Regions from separate parts of the Janthinobacterium sp. JF4 genome, predicted to be linked through region 3. Evidence: predicted binding sites of a transcription regulator. Region 3 holds the regulator's gene; each other region holds the start of a gene.

Region 1 (4,112 bases), on a different contig from region 3:
GCCGTAAACAGCAAATAGTAGCGGCACAGGCGCGCAAAGAAGCTGCGCTGGCCGCTCATGCGTGCTCCTCGGCATGAAAAGCCCGGTCGAGGCGCTGCATGTGCCAGGCATAGAAGGCGATGATGGCCAGGTACACCAGCGAGGCGCCCTGGGCCGCCATATAAAAGGGCAGCGGCCAGCCGAACAGGTTCAGGTGCAACAGCTCGCGCGCATAAAACACGGTCAGAAAGCCCGTCAGCAGCCAGACCAGCAGCAGGATGGCCGTCAGGCGCCGCGTCTTGCGCCAGTGGATAGCGCGGCGCGCCTGCAGCTCGGGGCTGGGCGTGCGCGCCGGGGGAGCGGGGGGACTCGGCTTATCCATACGTGATCTCATCCTCTTCTGGCGCTTCCGGCAACAGCAGGGCGATGCTCAGGCGCAGCAGGGTGCCCGGCAGCTTCGGCGAGTGCGCGCGCGGATTGTTAAAAATATCGACTTCGGCGCCATGCTGCTGGGCAATTTCGCGCACGATGGCCAGGCCCAGGCCGCTACCGTCGACATTGCTGCCGAGAATGCGGTAAAAGCGTTCGAACACGTGCGCCCGCTCGGCCTGCGGTATGCCGGGCCCCGTATCTTCCACTTCCAGGATGGCCAGCTCCAGGGTGCTGCGCACGCGCACCGTGACGCTGCCCCCAAGCGGCGTGTAGCGCAGGGCATTGTCGATCAAATTGCTCAGCAGCTCGCGCAGCATCATGGCATTGCCAGAAATCATGATCGAATACGCTGGCTGTTCGAAGCCCAGGTCGATATGCTGGGCAAACGAGGCTTGCACCCAGTCCTGCACCACGCCGCGCGCCAGTTCGCTCAGCTCGATCGGCTCGAAGGCCGTACCCGCCTGTGGCTGGTTTTCCGCGCGCGCCAGGGCCAGCAATTGGTTGACCAGGCGCGTGGCCGCTTCCGAACTTTTCGCCAGCTGCAGCAGCGAGCGGTGGATTTCGTCGTGGTCGGTCTGGCGCAGGGCCAGCTCGGATTGCATGCGCATGCCGGCCAGCGGCGTTTTCATCTGGTGCGCGGCATCGGCGATGAAGCGTTTCTGCATGTCGATCGACAGCGATAGCCGCGCCAGCATGTCGTTGAGCGAACCGACCAGCGGCGTGATTTCCTCGGGCACCTGGCCCGATTCGATGGGCGAGAGATCGTCGGGCGGCCGGGCGCGTATGCGCTCCTGCAATTGCGCCAGCGGCGACAGGCCGCGCGCCAGGGCAAACCAGACCAGGGCCAGGATCACGGGCAGGATGATGAATTGCGGCAAAATCACGCCCTTGATGATTTCATTGGCCAACTGGGCGCGTTTTTCCAGCGTCTCGGCCACTTGCACCAGCGCGCGGTGCGGCTCATCGTCGTTGCTGGAAGGAATGTCGAGATAGCTGAACGCCACGCGCACGGGCGTGCCGTGGATGGTGTCGTTGCGAAACAGCACCATGCCGCTGCGGTATTTGTCGGGGTCTTGCGGCGGCGGCAAGTCGCGGTCGCCGTCGAGGTACTCGCCGCGCGGACCCATCACGAGGTAATACAGGGTGTCGATATCGTCGCCGCGCAGGAAGTCGCGGCCCTTGTTGTTACTGCTTTTTTCCGGCGCGCGGCGCAGCAGCGCGCCGTCGGCCTGCTTGACCTGCTGCGTCAGCACCGTCACGCTGTCTTCCAGCGCATGGTCGAAGGGCTGATTGGCGATGCCCTTGGCCACCAGATAGGTGATGGCGATGCTCATTGGCCACAGCAGCAGCAAGGGCGCCAGCATCCAGTCGAGGATTTCGCCAAACAGCGAATGCTCGATGGTGTCGTCCTGCTCCGTGGTGGGCGGCTCGAACCAGTCGTCGTCGTCCGCCTCGTCCGCTGGCGCTTCGCGCGCTTTCACTTGCTGGCGGGTCCGCTGGCCGGGCTTGCCGACTCGCCCGCTTCGGCGTTCAGGCGCGCCGCTTCCGAGTATTTTTCCAGGCAATAGCCGAGGCCGCGCACGGTGGCGATGCGCACGCCGCCCACCTCGATCTTCTTGCGCAAGCGGTGCACATACACTTCGATGGCGTTGTTCGACACTTCTTCGCCCCATTCGCACAGGTGGTCGACCAGCTGCTCTTTCGAGACGAGGCGGCCGGTGCGGCCCAGCAGGATTTCCAGCAAGCCCAGTTCGCGCGCCGACAGGTCGAGCATCTGGTCGTTGATGTAGGCGCTGCGCCCCACCTGGTCGTAGCTGAGGGGACCGTGCTTGATGATGGTGGCGCCGCCGCCGGCGCCGCGGCGCGTCAGGGCGCGCACTCTTGCCTCCAGTTCCGACAGGGCGAACGGCTTGGCCATATAATCATCGGCACCGAGGTCGAGGCCATTCACGCGTTGTTCGATGGAATCGGCGGCCGTCAGGATCAGCACGGGCAGCAGCGAGGCGCGCGCGCGCAGGCGGCGCAGCACTTCCAGGCCGGACATCTTGGGCAGGCCCAGGTCGAGGATCAGCAGGTCGAATTCCTGGGTGGACAGGGCCGTATCGGCCTCCTGGCCCGTCCTGACGTAGTCGATCGCATAACCGGACTGGCGCAGCGAACGGGTCAGGCCATCGGCCAGCACGCTGTCATCTTCGGCAAGTAAAATACGCATGATGCACTTCCTATGCTTGCGGCGGTAGAAGCTTGTATTGTGTTTCATTTTCCGCAAGGTGGATAGTTTTTGTGAAAAACCAGGCTTGTATTGATCTGTTTCAAAACAAATCCACGTTCCGCTTGCATTGATCACTGTTTTTTTATACAGTACTGTCTGTGTAAAGAATTTAACCCACTGGCGCTATCGCAGGCTGCCGGATTCAAATGGATTCGCAACTGTAGAACGGCTGAAAGAACATATGGACGATAAAAAAGCTGTAGTACCCGCATCGGAAAAAGCCAAGGCGCTCGCCGCTGCACTGGCGCAGATCGAGAAGCAGTTTGGCAAAGGTTCGGTCATGCGCATGGATGCCAGCGCGGTGATCGAAGAAGTGCAAGTCGTGTCGACCGGTTCGCTCGGCCTCGATATCGCGCTGGGTGTGGGCGGCTTGCCGCGCGGCCGCGTGGTGGAGATCTACGGTCCGGAATCGTCGGGTAAAACCACCCTGACCCTGCAAACCATCGCCGAAATGCAAAAACTGGGCGGCACCTGCGCCTTTATCGATGCCGAGCACGCGCTGGACGTCGGTTACGCGCAAAAGCTGGGCGTGAATCTGCACGAATTGCTGATCTCGCAACCGGATACGGGCGAGCAAGCGCTGGAAATCTGCGACGCCCTCGTGCGTTCGGGCAGCGTTGACCTCGTCGTCATCGACTCCGTGGCCGCACTGACGCCACGCGCCGAGATCGAAGGCGACATGGGCGACTCGCTGCCAGGCCTGCAAGCGCGCCTGATGTCGCAAGCCCTGCGCAAGCTGACCGGTTCCATCAACCGCACGAATACCCTGGTCATCTTCATCAACCAGATCCGCATGAAGATCGGCGTGATGTTCGGCAGCCCGGAAACGACCACCGGCGGCAATGCGCTGAAATTCTACGCCTCCGTGCGCCTGGATATCCGCCGTACCGGCTCGATCAAGTCCGGCGACGAAGTGATCGGCAATGAAACCAAGGTCAAGGTCGTCAAGAACAAGATCGCGCCACCGTTCAAGGAAGCGCACTTCGACATCCTGTACGGTGCCGGCACCTCGCGCGAAGGCGAAATCCTGGACCTGGGCTCGGACGCCAAGATCGTGGAAAAATCCGGTTCGTGGTACAGCTACAACGGCGAACGCATCGGTCAGGGCAAGGACAACGCCCGCGCCTTCCTGCAAGAGCGTCCGGCGCTGGCCCGGGAAATCGAAAACAAGGTCCGCGCTTCGCTGGGCGTGCGCGAACTGCCGCCGCTGGCAGCTGAAAAGCCGGAAAAAGCGGATAAAGCCGCCGACAAGGCTGCCAAGGCGGAAGCCAAGGCAGAGAGTAGGTCGGATTAGCGCGGCAAAGCCGCGCGTAATCCGACAACACCACAGACGTCAACAATGTTGTCGGATCAGACGCCAACAATGTTGTCGGATTACGGCCCAAGGGGCCTAATCCGACCTACGCATGGCTTGCCGCAAGGTAGGATC
Region 2 (4,112 bases), on a different contig from region 3:
AGCCCGTCATCTGCTGCAACAGGCGGCGCGCGCCGAACAGCAGCGCGTCGGCGTGCTCCACGCGGTCGAACAATTCCAGGCTGGCGCGGAACGTGGGCGGCGCCTCGATCCACAGGAACAATTGCGTGCTGTGGCCATGCGCCTCGTCGAGCATGTCCAGCAAGCCTGCACCGCAGCGGCGCTGCAGGCCGGGCCTGGGCAAGTGGCGCAACTGCCCCAGGGTGCGGCAGCCGATGCCCTCGAACCAGTCGAGCCAGGGGCGCGCGGGCGGCAGCAGGGCGCACGGCAGGCGGTCGAGACGGCGCACGAGACTCTCCATGCCCAGCACGCGGCCCCGGCGCGTACCGGCGCGCGCCAGCAGCCAGGCGCCGCGCGCCGTGGGGGCGCACGACAGCTGGGCCGTGTAGCCGAGCGCGCGCAAGCTGGCCGCGATGTGCCGACACAGGGCGCGCACGCCGCCAAACAGGCGCAGGCTGGCACCCGCATCGACCAGCAGGGTCGCTTCCTCGCCCTGCGCCACCAGCGGAGAATATTGCAGCAGCGCCAGCGCCACCGCTTGCAGGGCCTGCGCTTCCAGCTCGGGCGAGCGCTCGTGCAGGCGCGCCTGCGGCGCCAGCATCAGCACACCGGCGCGGCGCATGCCCGGCTTGACGCCGGCCGCCCGCGCCAGCGGCGACAGGGCCGTCACTTGCTCCTGCTCCAGCACCACGCCGAGGCTGTCAGCCGACCAGCGCGGGCAAAACACTTCGAGCGGGAGCCGGGGCAGGCACAGGCCGATCCAGAGTCGCATGACGCAGCAGTAAAGAAGGAGGTTGCAGGGGCAGGAACAGGGGCGCGTCGCGCTGCGGTCCCCGGCGCTTGATGAAGCCGATCTCGATGCCGCCGGCGGCCGGGCGCACGGACAGGCGCAGCGGCGCCGGCGACGCATCCTGCGCGCCGTGCAAGGGGCGCAGCATGCAGAACAGTGTGTTGCCGGACTGCGCGGCCAGGTGCAGGCGGCGCAGGCTGTCGGCGCGCACGTGCGCCTGCCAGAACAGCAAGGCGCCGCACGTGCCGCTGCGCAAGATGTTTTCCGCCGCCCACAAGGCATCCTTGCTGCCGGCGCTCTTTAGCCACAACAATTGCGACGGCGCCAGGCCCTGCGCGGCCAGCGCCAGCGCCTGCGGCGGATGCGGTGGCTGCAGCAGCACGATGGGCAAGCCCGGCAGTTGCGCCAGTGCGGGCGCCAGCAGGCGCAATTCGCCGCTGCCCGGCTGCTGCACCAGCAGATCGATGAGACTGCCGCTGGGCCAGCCGCCGCCGGGCAGCTGCGCGGCCAGGGCGGCAAAGCCCGTGTCCAGGCAGCGCGTGGCGCCTTGGCCCAACTGCGATGCGCGCCACAGGGACGGGTGCAAGGCTTCCGGCGAGGCCATCAATTCGGAATGTTGCATAATTGAATATGAAGATAAATACTGTATGCATATACAGTACTATCCATCGACCCTTTTGGCAAGGCTTATCTGCGCAGCGCCTCCCCGGAGGCCATTCCGCCATGTCCGAAAAACCCCGTTTTTGGCATCGATTGCTGTACCATAAGCACTCTCCTTACCGCTCGGCCATGCACCGGGCGGCTTCCTCCGTCCATAAGGAAACGCATTTGACTACCATCCAACTCATCAGCGCCATCGTCTTCGGCCTTGCCCTCATCCACACCTTCGCCGCCAAGTCGTTTGAAACATTGTCTCAGCGCCACCCCCGCCATGCAGGCCTGCTGCATTTGCTGGGCGAAGTGGAAGTCGTGTTCGGCTTCTGGGCCTTCATTTTGATCATCATCATGGCCTTTGTCTCGGGCGGCGATGCGGCCATCGAGTATGCCGAGTCGCGCCAGTACACGGAACCGCTGTTCGTCTTTGTCGTCATGGTGGTGGCCGCCTCGCGCCCCGTGCTCGACGCTGTGCAGCGCCTGCTCAAAGGCGTGGCGCGCGTGATGCCGCTGCGCACGGAACTGGCCCTCGTCTGGCTGGGCCTGGCGCTCGTGCCCCTGACGGGTTCGATGATCACGGAACCGGCCGCCATGACCCTGGCCGCGCTGATGCTGGCGCCGCAAATCTTCCGCCCGGGCATTCCTGAATGGCTGAAATACGGCGCGCTGGGCGTGCTGTTCGTCAACGTTTCCATCGGCGGCACCCTCACCTCGTACGCGGCGCCGCCCGTGCTGATGGTGGCCACCACGTGGAACTGGGATAGCGCCTACATGGCCAGCCATTTCGGCTGGAAGGCGGCCATCGCCGTGCTGGTCAACGCCACGGGCGTGAGCATCCTGCTGCGCAAATACCTGCACAGCAACACCTCCGACATCAAGCCGAAGGCCGGCGAAGTGGAAGCGCCCAAAGTGCCGCTGGCCGTCAGCGTCGTGCACATGATCGTGCTGGGCGGCGTGGTCGCCCTGGCACACCATCCCGTGCTGTTCTTCGGCCTGTTCCTGTTCTTCCTCGGCTTCGTGCAGGCGTATGACCGCTATCAAAGCCCGCTGATCCTGAAAGAGGGTTTGCTGGTCGGCTTCTTCCTCGGCGGTCTGGTGGTACTGGGCGGCATGCAGCAATGGTGGCTGCAGCCCATCGTCTCGAGCCTGAAGCCGCTGGCCCTGTTCTTCGGCGCCCTGGGCTTGACGGCGATCACCGACAATGCGGCCCTCACCTACCTCGGTTCGCTGATCGTCGGCATGACGGACGAAGCGAAATACATGCTGATGGCTGGCGCCGTGGCCGGTGGCGGCCTGACCGTCATCGCCAACGCGCCGAACCCGGCCGGCGTATCCCTGCTGCGCCGCGGTTTCCAGGATGAATCGATCGGCGCCGTCGGCCTGCTGGCGGGCGCCCTGCTGCCGACGGCCGTGGCGGCCCTGGCCTTCCTGGCTTTGTAAGTTGCCTCACGGGCGGCTGCCGGCCGCCCCCGCTTCCCTCAGTTTCCCTCCTCAGTTTCCTTCATACACGAGGAAATGCAGCCGGTCATAGAACAGGCTGTAGGCATAGTCAAACGTGCCCACGCTGCGAAAACCCTTGTGCAGATACACTTGCAGCGCCTCGCTCTTTTCCCACACCGTCAAAGTGATGCGCGCGCAGCCCTTGCGGCTGGCCAGGTCGCGGATTTCATGGAACATCTGCCGGAACAGTCCCTGCCCCCGGTATTTTTCATCGATGGCCAGGCTGCTGACGAAACAGTCGTCGGCGCGCGCATGCCCGAGCACGAATGCGTCATACGCATCGTCGAGCGCCTTCATGTCATCGCGGTAATACGAGACGGCGCCGCAAGCCTGGAACTCGGCCATCGTCGCGGCCGTGAAAAAGCCGATGAAACGCCCGTCCTCGTCATGCAGGCCGTGGATGTGCGCCAGATACGGGTCGATGTTCTGCCGCCGCTGCAATTCGACAAATTGCAGATTGAGCTTATTGCCGAACGAGCAGTATTCGAGGTAACTGGTGGCAAACAGCAGTTTCGCCATGCGGTTCTTCGCCTCATCGCCCAGCAATTCGCCCGCCACCAGCGTGAGCGGCGCATGCGACAGCAGGCCCGCCTGCGCCTCTTCGCCGGACGGGGCGGCATCGCCGGCGGCCGGCATGCGGCTGCCATGGCGGCCCACGGTGGGACGCCAGAAATTGCCAGTGGCAATATGCTGCGAACGGTGGGCCAGCAGGTAGCGGCAAAAGACGGCATTCACGCGATCGAGCTGCGGGTCGTCCGACAGCACCGAGTAATAGTGGAAATGCTCGATGTCCGCCCGCAGCTGGGCCGCATACGCCATGCGCGGCACTTCCTCGATGTCGAACACATCGACGATGTCGGGCAGGCTCAAAGGATCGTCGAGCTGCCAGCCGATTTCGTCGAGCCGCGCCACGCAGCGCGCATACGCGCGACGCTCCTCGTCGCTGAGCGGAATGTGCATGTCGGTAATGATATCGTCCAGCAAGCGCATGCCGCGGATGCCGCCCGCCACCGCTTCCCGCGCGCCGTCATACAGCACGCAGTAGCGCTGGTAGAACTCGGCATGGCTGAGCAGGGTCACGCCCAGGTTTTTCTTCCATTCGGCATAGAACTGGCCAAACAGCTGCGCCTCGAATTGCGGGCAGGAACGG
Region 3 (4,112 bases):
AGGTTACCGACGTTAACAACTTTTTCTAACAGAATGATTTGCATAGTTCTTCTCCAGGAATATCTGACCGATTAAGCGTGGTGCAGATCGGTGTATGGCAGCAGCGCGAGGAAGCGAGCGCGCTTGATTGCGGTGTCGACTTGGCGCTGGTAGTGCGCTTTGGTACCGGTCAGGCGTGCTGGCATGATCTTGCCGTTTTCCTGGACGAAGTCTTTCAGCGTGTCGACGTCTTTGTAGTCGACTTGTTCAACGTGAGCTGCGGTGAAGCGGCAGAACTTCTTACGTTTGAACAATGGGTTTTGCTGTTTGCGTTTTTCTTTAAGCTTGAGCTTATTTTTGTCGAACTTTTTACCGAATGCCATGTCAGGCTCCTGTATCTAAAATGCGCTAGTCAGAATTGACTGCACTAAAATCAATGATGTGAAACACCAAACTCTTGCTGTTGCGGCTCTTCCTGGCCAGGAAACCCGTGAACTGATACACCCCGCCCAAGCTTGCCTGACTGAACCGGCCTGAGATCTCGCCAGCGGCTAGCGCGGCAACATCAAACTCGGTCAAACGGGCAATCCCTGCTTCCATCTGCTGCGAACTGTGTTGCAATACTGCATTCACAATCGGCAGCCCTGCCGGGGTATAGCGCAATATTTCGCGCTCGGCAATGATGGCGGTAACTTGTAGCTGGTTCAGCGCACGATCCTGGTCAAGAATTAAGCTGCTGCTGCGGCAGGAGCGGCTGCTGGTGCTTCGGTGCGGTGGCTTTTGGCCGCGTCTTCGCGTTGTACCGATTTCATCATCGGCGAAGGAGCTGTTTCAGCTTTCTTCATTTTAACGGTCAGGTGACGCAACACGGCATCATTGAATTTGAATGCTGTTTCCAACTCGACCAGGGTCTCGTTGTCGCATTCGATGTTCAGGCAGATGTAGTGTGCTTTAGGCAGCTTTTGGATCGAGTAAGCCATTTGACGGCGGCCCCAATCTTCCACGCGGTGAACCGAACCGCCGCGGGTGGTTACGCTGGCTTTGTAGCGTTCGATCATCGCGGGCACTTGCTCGCTTTGGTCCGGATGGACGATAAAGACTATTTCATAATGACGCATGCAAACTCCTTCAGGTCGGATTGATAATCGCCCACCCCGGCGTCAAGACGGGTGTGGGAAGGTCAGCCGAAGATTATAACCGCCTTTTGCAAACGTTTCAATCATTCCTTCCTCAAGCGTCCGAAAAGCGCGTACTCGCCCCTGCTTTCCGCCCGTGGACAAGTATTTCTTGCGAAATTCGCCGAAAACACGGAAATCCCCTTGCATAGTGGGCGATACTGTACAAAAATACAGACTGTTCATATAGACAGCATTTTAGTATGCACCCACCGCTCATGATCAAGCTGACAGCACGACAAGAACAAATCCTGAACCTGATCAAGGACGCGATTGAAAATACGGGCTTTCCTCCCACCCGTGCCGAAATCGCCAATGAACTGGGTTTCAAATCGGCCAATGCGGCCGAAGAGCATTTGCAAGCCCTGGCCCGCAAGGGCGCGATCGAGATTTCGCCCGGCACCTCGCGCGGCATCCGCCTGATCGGCGCGGCCGCCGAAGCGGCGCCGTCGAAAGTGCCGGCAGCGCTGCTGCTGTCGCTGCCGCTGATCGGCCGCGTGGCTGCCGGTTCGCCCATCCTGGCGCAGGAAAACCTGGAAGCGAGCTACAACGTGGACCCGGCCCTGTTCTCGGCCAAACCCGACTTCCTGCTGAAGGTGCGCGGCTGGTCCATGCGCGACGCCGGCATCATGGATGGCGATTTATTGGCCGTGAAAAAGGTCGACAGCGCCAAGAATGGCCAGATCGTCGTCGCCCGCATCGGCGACGAAGTCACCGTCAAGCGCTACAAGAAAACGGGCTCCGTCATCGAACTGCTGCCGGAAAACCCCGACTTCAAGGTCATTACCGTGTCGCCGGAAGACGAGTTTGCATTGGAAGGTCTGGCCGTCGGACTCATGCGCAGCTGGCATTAGACTGCCGCACGTAAAAAGGGCCGCAACAGCATGACTGTCGCGGCCCTTTTTCATTTGCGCGGCTTGTTATACGTCCAGCGCCTGGCGGAAATCCTCGAGCAAATCAACCTCGTCCTCGATGCCGACGGACACCCGGATCAGCGATTCGGCAATGCCCATGCTGGCGCGCCGCTCGGCACCCATCTCGTAGAAAATCGTGTGGGCGACGGGGATGACCAGGGTGCGCGTGTCACCCAGGTTACTGGCTGGAATCGCTAAATTCAGGCGGTTGAGGAAATCGAAGCAGTCGATGCCGTCCTTCAACTCAAAGCTGAACAGGGAACCATAGCTGCGGAACAAATCCGTCGCCAGCGCGTGCTGCGGGTGCGACGCCAAGCCCGGGTAATGCACGGCGGCCACGCGCGGGTCCGCGGCCAGCATGGTGGCCAGCGCCAGGGCGTTCGAGCAGGTGCGGTCCATGCGCAAGGCCATGGTTTCCGCGCCGACGGCGATATGGTGCGCCGCTTCCGGGCCCAGGGAGGCGCCGAAGTCGCGCAAGGCCTTGGCGCGGATTTGCGCGATGCCCCACTGCGCCGGCGCCGCCTTCTTGTAATTGTCGAAAATGTTCGGATACTGGGTCCAGTCGAACACGCCCGTGTCCGTCAAGCTGCCGCCCAGCGCATTGCCGTGACCGCCAATGGATTTCGTCAAGGCATTGACCACCAGGCCCGCGCCCACCGCTTTCGGGCGGAACAGGTATGGCGTCGTCATCGTGTTGTCGACGATGTACAAGATGCCCTTCTCGCGGCACAAGTCGCCGATTTTTTTCAGGTCGGCGATCTGCGTGCGCGGATTGGCGATGGTTTCGACAAACACGATGCGCGTTTGCGGCGTGATGGCGGCCGCCACGTTGGCGACAAGAGTGGCATCGACGAAGGACACGGCGATACCCTGCCCCGTCACCGTTTGCCACAGGCTGTTGGTGTTGCCAAACAAAAAGGCCGACGAGACGACATGATCGCCCGCGCGCAGCAAGGATTGCACTACGGCGCCGATGGCGCCCATGCCGGTGGCGAAGCACAGGGTGGCGACGCCGTCTTCCATCTTGTTGACCTTGTCTTCCAGCGCGGAGACCGTCGGGTTACCCTGGCGGCCATAGCGGAAGCCCGGCTCCTTGCCCTGGAACACGGAGGCGAGCTGGCGCGCATCGGCGTAACCGAAGGCAACAGAAGTATGTACGGGCTTGTGCAGGGAACCGTGTTCGATGCCCTTGCGGCGGTCGTTATGCAGGATGGTGGTGGTAAAGCCGTAGTTTTTATTGGTGGTCATGATCGCGGAGAAAAAAATGCCCGGCATCGGCCGGGCAGCTTACTTATGCTTCTGTCGTTGCCAGGTTCAGGTTCAACTGGGAACGCGGCGTATCTTCGGGCGCTGCCGCCTTCGGATGGTGGCGCGCATATTCCAGGCGGTCCAGGTACTCCTGCGACACGTCGCCCGTCACGTACACGCCATCGAAGCACGATGCCTCGAAGTTCGTCAGGGCCGGGTTGACGTCGGCGATCGCCTGCTTCAGCGCGCCGATATCCTGGTACACGAGGTAGTCGGCCGTGATTTCGCGGCACACTTCTTCCGTCGTGCGGCCGTAGGCGATCAGTTCGTCGCGCGTTGGCATGTCGATGCCATACACGTTCGGGTAGATGACCGGCGGCGCGGCCGAAGCGAAGATGACTTTCGTCGCGCCCGCTTCGCGCGCCATCTGCACGATTTCACGGCTGGTGGTGCCGCGCACGATGGAATCGTCGACCAGCAGCACGACCTTGTCCTTGAATTCGGACGGGATCGCGTTGAGCTTCTGGCGCACGGATTTCTTGCGCGCCGCCTGGCCCGGCATGATGAAGGTACGGCCGATATAGCGGTTCTTGATGAAGCCTTCGCGGTACTCGATGTTCAGCGCCATGGCCAGCTGGATGGCGGCCGGACGCGAGGAATCGGGAATCGGCATGACCACGTCGATATGCACGCCAGGCAACTCGGCGCGGATCTTCTCGGCCAGGTATTCGCCCATTTTCAGGCGCGTCGCGTACACGGAGGCGCCGTCGATAACGGAGTCGGGACGGGCCAAATA

What was found. The regulator LexA, encoded in region 3, represses DNA repair genes until DNA is damaged. The targets are predictions, from matches to a motif close to ACTGTATNNNNATACAGT.
Region 1: the regulator LexA is predicted to act here: its motif matches at 2,757-2,774, upstream of recA (recombinase RecA).
Region 2: the regulator LexA is predicted to act here: its motif matches at 1,451-1,468, upstream of imuA (translesion DNA synthesis-associated protein ImuA).

Annotation. Positions count from the first base shown of each region.
Region 1 is NZ_JCAQAV010000003.1:65,441-69,552, forward strand. It holds gene AC54AF_RS03975 (sodium:solute symporter family protein) at 1-59, opposite strand, end outside; gene AC54AF_RS03980 (DUF4212 domain-containing protein) at 56-361, opposite strand; gene AC54AF_RS03985 (sensor histidine kinase) at 354-1,892, opposite strand; gene AC54AF_RS03990 (response regulator) at 1,889-2,623, opposite strand; gene recA (recombinase RecA) at 2,865-3,977, shown strand.
Region 2 is NZ_JCAQAV010000022.1:81,799-85,910, forward strand. It holds gene AC54AF_RS17060 (Y-family DNA polymerase) at 1-790, opposite strand, end outside; gene imuA (translesion DNA synthesis-associated protein ImuA) at 720-1,430, opposite strand; gene AC54AF_RS17070 (putative Na+/H+ antiporter) at 1,637-2,902, shown strand; gene AC54AF_RS17075 (GNAT family N-acetyltransferase) at 2,954-4,112, opposite strand, start outside.
Region 3 is NZ_JCAQAV010000032.1:14,757-18,868, forward strand. It holds gene rplI (50S ribosomal protein L9) at 1-44, opposite strand, end outside; gene rpsR (30S ribosomal protein S18) at 72-362, opposite strand; gene priB (primosomal replication protein N) at 388-687, opposite strand; gene rpsF (30S ribosomal protein S6) at 708-1,097, opposite strand; gene lexA (transcriptional repressor LexA) at 1,373-2,008, shown strand; gene AC54AF_RS20220 (cystathionine gamma-synthase family protein) at 2,075-3,316, opposite strand; gene purF (amidophosphoribosyltransferase) at 3,360-4,112, opposite strand, start outside.